2 regions of the Photobacterium kasasachensis genome follow, and region 1 is predicted to be linked to the other one. Evidence: predicted binding sites of a transcription regulator. Region 1 holds the regulator's gene; the other holds the start of a gene.

Region 1 (4,551 bases):
GTTTTCTATAACCACTGATCCTGAAATTTTCTACGGCTATTTATGCACTCAAGAATACTACGGCTCCAACGAATGCCTGTCAGCGTTGTTTTCCCGTTAGGCTTTTTGCTACTCGCTGCTGCTATCGTTACCTCAATTGTGGTCGGGCCGATGGCGATCAGCTTTTCAGAAAGCCTCAAGGCACTATTGCCATGGCAAACAGAGCTCCCGACACATATTGAGATCGTGATCCATAAAATCCGCCTTCCGCGCACCCTGCTCTGTATCGCGATCGGCAGTATACTTGCGCTCTGCGGTGCAGTTATGCAAGGGCTTTTCCGCAACCCTCTGGCAGACCCCGGTATTATTGGTGTTTCAGGGGGGGCAAGCCTTGGCGCAGCACTTGCCATTGTTATCTTTGCACCTCTAGCGACATCATTTCCGCTGCTACTCACCATGGGAACCGTGCCGGTGTTCGCCTTTATTGGCGGCGCAGCCAGTACCTATCTGGTTTATCGGCTTGGTACCGATAAAAGCGGCACCTCTGTGACAATTATGCTGTTGGCAGGTGTCGCTATTGGTGCGTTATCCGGAGCCGGGCTTGGACTTATGAATTACTTTGCCGACGATCAGGCGCTCCGTGACTTATCACTGTGGTCGATGGGCTCGCTGGCTGGTGCCACCTGGCCGGGCATTACCCTCGCCTTTGTCACGCTTGCTGTATTGCTTCTGGCTTTTGACCGCCATGCCAATGCGCTAAACGCCTTTCTGTTAGGGGAAGGCGAAGCCAGGCATATGGGCGTGAATGTACAGAGGCTAAAGCGGCTGCTTATTTTGCTCTGTGCCGCCGGCGTCGGTGTCACCGTCTCGTTAACCGGCGTCATCGGATTTATCGGCCTCATCATTCCGCACCTTTGCAGAATGCTTACTGGGCCAAACCACAAAACCCTGCTGCCGCTATCGGCGCTACTCGGTGCCCTGATCCTGCTTATTGCTGATATGCTGGCAAGAGTTGTCGCCACTCCGGCTGAATTACCTGTCGGGATCATCTCCGCGATTCTCGGCGCACCATTCTTTATTCTCCTCCTTATCAGACAAAAGGGGAAAATGTCATGAAGGTTTCACCGAATAACCCTCAAGCTGCTATCGAAGCCAAGGGCTTGCACCTGTCCCTAGGCGGAAAAACATTACTGGATGACTTCAACATCACAATTGCCAGTGGTGAGCTGACGGCGCTATTGGGCCCAAATGGCGCGGGCAAGAGTACGCTACTCAAAGTCCTGTGCGGCGAAGTTGATGCAGGGGGAGACATCGAATTCTTCGACAAGCCGCGGGCTGAATTTAAACCAGAACATCTTGCCAAGCATCTGGGTGTCCTACCACAACACAGTAATTTAACTTTCGCTTTTACTGCACAAGAAGTAGTGGAGCTCGGCTGCATCCCCCTTCAAATCCCGAATGCTGAAACCCAGCAAATTGCCCGGGAGAAGATGCAGGTTGTCGATGTGCTCTCGCTAAAAGATCGGCTCTACCCCACCCTTTCAGGGGGGGAAAAGCAACGGGTACATTTTGCACGTGTACTCACCCAGCTCAGTCAGGCGGGTAAACAATGTATACTAATGCTCGACGAACCCACCTCGGCGCTTGATCTTGCCCATCAGCACCGAACACTTCAGGTAGCTCGTGAGTTGGCTCGCACCGGAGCCGCAGTTATTGTTGTTATCCACGATCTCAATTTGGCTGCGCAGTATGCTGATCGCCTGGTCATCATCAATGAGGGGAGAATCCAGGCAGATGGCTCCCCCTGGCAAGCCCTAACCAGTGAAACGATCAGCAGAGTTTACAGCTGGCCTGTGCACATCACAGCACATCCGACAGATAATTATCCGGTAGTCATATCTTCTGGTATAGCTACAGTCTACTCGGAAGCTATCTGAATCGGATATGCATCTAATTGGTGTAAAATCGCATTGAGTTTGTTGATATCTATCAAGAATTTCAAGGTTGGGATACAGAAACGTTGCACTGTGCGCTACACTCAGTAGAATGTGAACGCAAGCGATTACACAATGAAACGCCCCGTAAGGCAAGAGAACAAAGCCGCTCGTGAATGAAGCGGCTTTTTGGCGTTTTAGACGCTGTACCAAACAGACTAATTATCTAATGCAGTCAGATAATTACTCTGTTTGGTACTATTGATTACAAGTGATTATGAAACGGTCGGTTCTGACCTCTGATCTTAAATTATTAGAAGAATAAATATGGCAACGATTAAAGATGTTGCACGTATGGCTGGTGTATCAACGACAACAGTATCTCACGTGATCAACAAAACACGCTTTGTTGCGGAAGCAACACAGAAAAAAGTATTAGCGGCTGTAGATGAATTAAATTACGCACCAAGTGCTGTTGCACGAAGCCTCAAGTGCAATACTACCCGTACTATCGGTATGCTGGTTACCAAATCGACTAACCCTTTCTTTGCCGAGGTTGTACATGGTGTGGAAGAGTATTGCTATGGTGAAGGCTATACGCTGATCTTATGTAATACCGAAGGCAACCTTGAAAAACAACGCGATTACCTGCGCATGCTGGCAGAAAAGCGTGTTGATGGCCTGCTGGTCATGTGCTCTGATCTTGACGAAAAACTCCTCGAACTACTTGAGCGCAAGAAAGATCTGCCTATGGTGATCATGGATTGGGGTCCGGAAAGCCCGCACACAGACAAAATCCAGGACAACGCCGAGCTCGGTGGTTATGTTGCGACAAAATACTTCATTGAACACGGTCATACCCACATTGGCTGCTTGTCTGGCCACCCGGATAAATCAACATGTCGTGAGCGTCTGAAGGGCTTCTATAAAGCAATGGACGAAGCCAAGCTTGATGTCAATGAAAACTGGCTACTTGAAGGTGACTTCGAGTGTGAATCTGCTGTTATTGCCGCTAACAAATTCATTGCCATGGAAGATCGCCCAACAGCGATTTTCTGCTTCAATGATATTATGGCAATGGCGCTGATCAGTACCTTTGAGCAGGCGGGTATACGGGTTCCTGATGATATCTCTATCATCGGTTACGACAACATCGATCTGGCTCCTTATTTCTCGCCACCTCTTACCACAATCCACCAGCCTAAGCGTCGATTGGGTAAAACAGCGATTGAAATCCTGATGGAACGCGTTAAAGATAAAGAGCACGAACGACGTATCTTTGAGATGGCACCGGAGCTTGTTGTACGCAAATCAGTAAAAGACCTGAACGCGTAAATGGCATCTCCCGCCCCTTCAAAAAAACCGATATCTGATATCGGTTTTTTTTTGTCATTAACTCTTTTTTTGCTGTAAATATTTTAAGGCATTTATGCTGCTCTCATCCCATAACCGGGATCTATTACTTGAAGCAAGATCACACTTTTCAGAATGGGAGCAAGTTCAAAAATATTATCTGAGATATTCTTAAAAAGTCACGAACAAGGCAAACCATCCGAAAGGATGGGACGCAAAGCTTCCGGCCTAAAAGTGGTTAGTTTATCAATAACTAAGTTGCTTATGGTAGCGGGGTTGCCGATGGATCTAGCAATAAGTGATGTCATGAATCCTGACATTTTCCTGACATAACTTTTTTGTGAAATTTGCTAATCTGAAATCCTCGCTCTGTTGTTAGGTGACTCAAGATATTTTTCACCGAGAAGAAGCATGGACAAACCAGTACTTAAAGAATCACTACGATTATTCAATTGTTTCGAGAATGTAAAATCTCGCTCGATGTTTGGCGGTTTTGGTATATTCGCGGGTGAAACCATGTTTGCACTTGTGGTAAACGATAAGTTGCACCTCCGAGCTAATGCCGACAATGAAGAAGAATTTAAGCAGGCAGGTTTAACTCCTTACGTTTATAAAAAACGCGGGTTCCCTGTTGTGACCAAGCATTACGCTATTCCGCAGGAATGGTGGGATGAACCTGGAAAAATTCTTTGCCAAGCAAAGCGTTCCTTTACTGCCGCTAAACAGGATAAAGAAACCAAAAGCAAATCAGGTCCTAGTCGTATAAAAGATTTACCGAACCTACGTTTAGCTAACGAACGTATGCTGAAAAAGGCCGGTATTACGACAGTTGAAGAGCTCTTTGAAGCCGGTGCGCTCAATGCCTATAAAGCATTGCAGCAAACCCATCAAGAGTCGGTAAATATCGAGTTGCTATGGGCCCTTGAGGGTGCAGTTAGCGGCCAGCATTGGTCGGTAATTACTAAGCAGCGTCGTTCAGAACTTCTTTCTGAATTACCGTAAACAACCTAATAGATATTTATAAAAAGAGGTGCTAAGCACCTCTTTTTTTATTTGCTATTTTCAGCATATCCAACTAATAGAAATAAAAATATACGCATAGCCACTTATGCATAATTATTTTATTACCACTTTTTTGCTCCCCCTAATGACAATTTTTTGTCATATAACGTCAAATATTGATACCTCTCACAAAGCTGTTCATAAAAGCATCAATATCCTTTTCATCAATATTGTCATTAGTAGAATTGGGCTGTCATTCTAGCAGGAGGTTGTCATGCACTGT
Region 2 (4,551 bases), on a different contig from region 1:
AAGGTAGTGCAAGGATGACGATGCTACAGTGGATTGGCTATCTGGTTTGGCTGCTGATTTTGGTGGTGAGTTTTCCTCGGGAATTCTGGCCTAAGTTTCGAGCGGAGAAAGATTATCAGCACCTGGTGCTGGCAACGATTGTGATCCTGTTCTTGCTATGGAGTTTGAGGGCTGGGATAGCTGAAGGGCTGCAAGTGCACTTTCTCGCTTTAACGGTATTGGTATTGTCGCATGGTTGGCAAATTGCCGGACTGATAGGTTCTGTTGTGACTATATTGCTGGTCGCCGTGGGAGTGGTGGAGTGGCCCGTTGCCGGCTTATATGCGTTAACCGGAGTGTTGCTGCCTGCCATATTCAGTTACGGTGTCTTTCTATTTAGCTACCGCTATATGGCAAGGCATATGTTTATTTATATCTTTGTTGCTGCCTTCTTCAATGGTGCATTGACCATGGTTGCTCATTTACTGTTGACCAGCGGCTGGATGTATTTCGATTATGGTTATTCGTGGGACTATATCGTCGATAATTATTTGGTGCTGCTTCCGTTGCTGCTGTTCCCCGAAGCTTTGATAAACGGTATGGCTATTACCCTATTGGTTGTCTACAAGCCGGAATGGGTGAGAACCTTTGCTGATCGTGACTATATTTACCCCTCCAATAAGAAAGATAAATAAGTTGTATGGAATAAAAAACGCCAGACGATGTGCTGGCGTTCTTTTTACATTTAACCGTTTAGTTTGATAACCGGTGAGCGGCTTAGCTCAATCCGACGATATTCCCGTCTTCATCAATGTCCAATGCCATGTAGGCTGGTTTTTCAGGCAGCCCCGGCATCGTCATTACATTGCCGCACAGTGCATAGACAAAACCGGCTCCGGCACATAAGCGCAGTTCGCGGATCGGAACAATGAAATCTGATGGTGCGCCTTTCTGGCTCGGGTCATGGGTGATCGAGAGCGGCGTTTTGGCCATACAGACCGCGAGGTTGTCGTGTCCTTGCCGCTTCAGTTCGGCCAGCTGCTGTTTGGCCAGCGGTGACAGTTCGACACCACGGCCGCCATAGCCGACCTCGGCAACGGTCATTAGCTTTTCTTCCAGGGTTTGATCCAGCGAATACAGCGGTTTGAACTGTGCCGGCGTCTGGCAGGCGCTGACAACAGCTTGTGCCAGCTCGGTGGCGCCTTCTCCACCTTTGCCAAAGGCTTCGCTGATCGCGACATCGACATAGCAACCAAAGTCTTCCTCGCGGATCCAGGTCTTGAGCAAGTTAAGCTCGGCATCGGTGTCCTGCGGGAAGCGGTTAATTGCCACCACCACCGGAATGCCGTATTTCGCTGCATTGCGAATATGCCATTTCAGGTTATCGAAGCCCCCCAGCAGGGCTTTTTCATCCGGGGCGAAAATCGCCTCTGGCAGGGCTTGGCCCGGTCGTAAATCGTAACAGCCGGAGTTGGCTTTCAGGCCTCGTAAGGTGGCGACGACAACCGCACAGTCAGGACCGCGTTCTGCTTGCTGAGCTTTGATGTTACAGGCTTTCTCAAAGCCCATATCCGAGCCGAAGCCACCTTCGGTGATGGTGTAATCACTGAGTTTTAACGCAATGCGATCGGCAATGATCGACGAGTTGCCGTGGGCGATGTTGGCAAACGGCCCGGCATGGATTAGCGTGGGAACACCTTCCAATGTCTGCATCAGGGTCGGTTCGATAGCCTCGCACATGGTCACGGCCATTGCGCCTGCAACCTGGAGATCTTCGGCCGTTACCGGCTGGCCGTCGATGTTGTAGGCCAATACCAGTCGACCAAGACGCTGGCGCATATCGGCAAGATCTTTGGACAGGGCCAAAATGGCCATCAGCTCGGAAGCAGCAGAAATATCGAAGCCGTCGTTACGGGCGATCCCGTTGATAGTTTTGCCCGGCTCGTTGTTGCCGACAGTGATCATCCGCAGGGCACGATCGTTATGGTCCATCACCCGCTTCCAGCAGATGCGATCGATATCGATTCTAAGCGGTGTCAGGCCGGTCTTTTCGGCAAATGCTTCGTAGCCGTGGCGCTCTTCGTGGTATAGACGGGCGTCCAGTGCGGCGGCAGCCAGGTTATGGGCGGCTGTAACGGCGTGGATGTCACCGGTGAGGTGCAGGTTGAGTTTTTCCATCGGGGCCACCTGACTGTAGCCGCCGCCGGCAGCGCCGCCCTTGACGCCAAATACCGGTCCCATCGAGGGTTGGCGAATACAGGCCATAACGCGCTGGTTTATTTTGGCCAGACCCTGTGCCAGGCCGATGGTGGTGACGGTCTTGCCTTCGCCCAGCGGGGTCGGGGTGATGGCGGTAACCAGTACAAGTTTGCCTTCTTTGTTGTTGTTCAGGCGTTTAAGGATCGAGGGTTTTACTTTTGCTTTTAGCGTACCCTGTGGGGTTAGATCATCCGGCAAAATGCCAGCGTGTTGAGCGATGTGATCAATTGGAGTGAGTGTTGTTTCACGGCAAATTTGAATATCACTTTTCATTGGGGCCATAACCTCGCATCGGTAGCAATAAAGATATACTGCATAGAGCTGCATTCGCAGGTCGCGCAATCGTTTGCGTTTGGTTTATATCATAATTTTATCACGTGTATGTAGAAAAAATCCGATATAAGTGTGGTTAATTTGCTGTAGATCAGAGGTGCAATAATGGCTTGGGCGAATGTGAGGTGGCTGGTTATGTTTGCTGGTAATAATAACCTGCCGACCATGTCGGCAGGTTATTATTGGATTATGCTATTTCGGCTTTCTTCTGGTCATCCTTGATTCCAGCAACAGAAACCAGGTTGCCGTAGACCGGACGAACGGCCTTGATAATGTCGTTTCGGCTGATGATACCGACAAGCTGATCGTCCTTGACGACCGGGTAGCTGTGTGGACGGTTAACGACCATTGTGCGGGCACGTTCATTTAGAGACAAGGTGGTTAGCTGGGTAGCAATGCCGCCGCTGCTGACTGGGTATAGGATATTTTTGTCGATACACATGTACTCAGCCACTTCCAGAATTGAGTTGTCAGGGCTGACAGTCTGGATCTCGTGGCGCATCAGGTCCTGAACTTTGTCTTCGGCTTCCGGCATGTAGTCATTGCACCATAGATCAACCAAGGTGTCGTGAGTAGAAAAGAAGCCAACCAGGCGTTGATCGCTGGAAAGCACCGGTGCACCGGACAGGCCCTCTTTGATCAGGATATCGAGTGCTTCTGCGACAGGCATGCCTGGTAGAAGGGTCGTGGTAGCCGGACGCATATGGTCGTTTACAAGTAGGTTTTCCTGAAGCATGGTGTTGTCCTTAGTTAAAGCGGTCGTATTTGAGAAGTCGGGTTTAATAATGGTTGCTGTGGCATGGTGCTCTTTCGGCGAACTGAAGATTGCCCAGTAGCTCAGGCCGACCAGTACCCCGCCGCCAACGATATTGCCCAGCGTGACGGGAATAAGATTGGCAAAAATAAAGTTATGGATGTTCAGATCGGCATACTGCTCTGGTGATACACCCAGACCAACCCAGAACGATTCCGGTGCGATGTTCTGGATGGTGATACCCAGCGGTACCATAAACATGTTGGCGACACTGTGCTCAAAGCCGGTACTGACGAACATAGCCACGGGCAGTACCATCATCGCCATCTTGGTCATCATGTTGTTTGAACAAAATGTCATCCAAATTGCCAAACAAACCAGTAAGTTACATAGAATCCCCAGAGCAAAGGCTTCCATCGGCTGATGGTGCAGCTTGTGCTGGGCGATGTTGAGGGCATTGAGTCCCCACTGGCCGCCGTCAAGCTGATACAGGCTTGCCATCGACACCAGTGCCAGCAGCATCATCGCGCCGAGGAAGTTGCCGAAGTAAACTTTCAGCCAAGTAGTGAGCATCTTGCCTGAGGTGATGTGTTTGTTGGCTCGGGCGATAGAGGACAGCACGGTACTGGTAAAGAGTTCACCACCGCAAATCACGACGAGGATCAGTCCGAGGCTAAACGCCAGGCCACCAAATAAGCGGTTGATCCCCCAGCTCATATTGCTGCCACCAGTGGTGACGGTGATGTAAAAGACAAACGCCAGCCCGATAAATACGCCCGCCGTAATTGCCAGTGCGATGGTGGTACGGGTTGGCTTGGATGCCTTGCCGACCGCGTATTTTTCTGCTTGCTTCATCATCTCTTTGGGAGTGAAGTTACTGTTGTTGGATGCCATTGCCGTGGCCATTTCAAGCGTCTCCTGCGTGTAGTCCGGTATGCTGGCCGGTTGTTGTGATTACATAGGGGGTGGATAACGTCACATTTCCTCCTGTCGTGACTGGTAACTGGTATTCAGCATACGGTTGGAAAAATAGTTGAGTAAAATTGATAATTTTTTTAACCATAATCACTAAAGTTGATATTCTTGGCGACGGAAAACCAATTGTATTTATCGGGGAGAGTTTTAATGCGTTATTCACTGAAGCAACTTTCGGTGTTTGAGGAGGTGGCGAGCACGCGCAGTGTCAGCAAAGCCGCGGAAAACCTGGCTTTGACGCAGTCTGCAGC

The links. Region 1 encodes PurR, which represses purine synthesis genes. Its sites were predicted from a motif close to TNANGNAAACGTTTNCNTNA; they were not measured.
Region 2: a site for PurR is predicted at 2,573-2,592, ahead of L4D19_RS26985 (formate--tetrahydrofolate ligase). Genes of this name have one in related genera too.

The regions. Positions count from the first base shown of each region.
Region 1 is NZ_JAKJSH010000012.1:147,034-151,584, reverse strand. It holds gene L4D19_RS17645 (heme/hemin ABC transporter substrate-binding protein) at 1-18, shown strand, start outside; gene L4D19_RS17640 (FecCD family ABC transporter permease) at 43-1,095, shown strand; gene L4D19_RS17635 (heme ABC transporter ATP-binding protein) at 1,092-1,916, shown strand; gene purR (HTH-type transcriptional repressor PurR) at 2,241-3,248, shown strand; cyclic di-GMP riboswitch class I at 3,446-3,550, shown strand; gene L4D19_RS17625 (TfoX/Sxy family DNA transformation protein) at 3,678-4,268, shown strand; gene L4D19_RS17620 (hypothetical protein) at 4,543-4,551, shown strand, end outside.
Region 2 is NZ_JAKJSH010000028.1:28,017-32,567, reverse strand. It holds gene L4D19_RS26990 (energy-coupling factor ABC transporter permease) at 21-674, shown strand; gene L4D19_RS26985 (formate--tetrahydrofolate ligase) at 757-2,511, opposite strand; gene focA (formate transporter FocA) at 2,759-4,231, opposite strand; gene L4D19_RS26975 (LysR substrate-binding domain-containing protein) at 4,451-4,551, shown strand, end outside.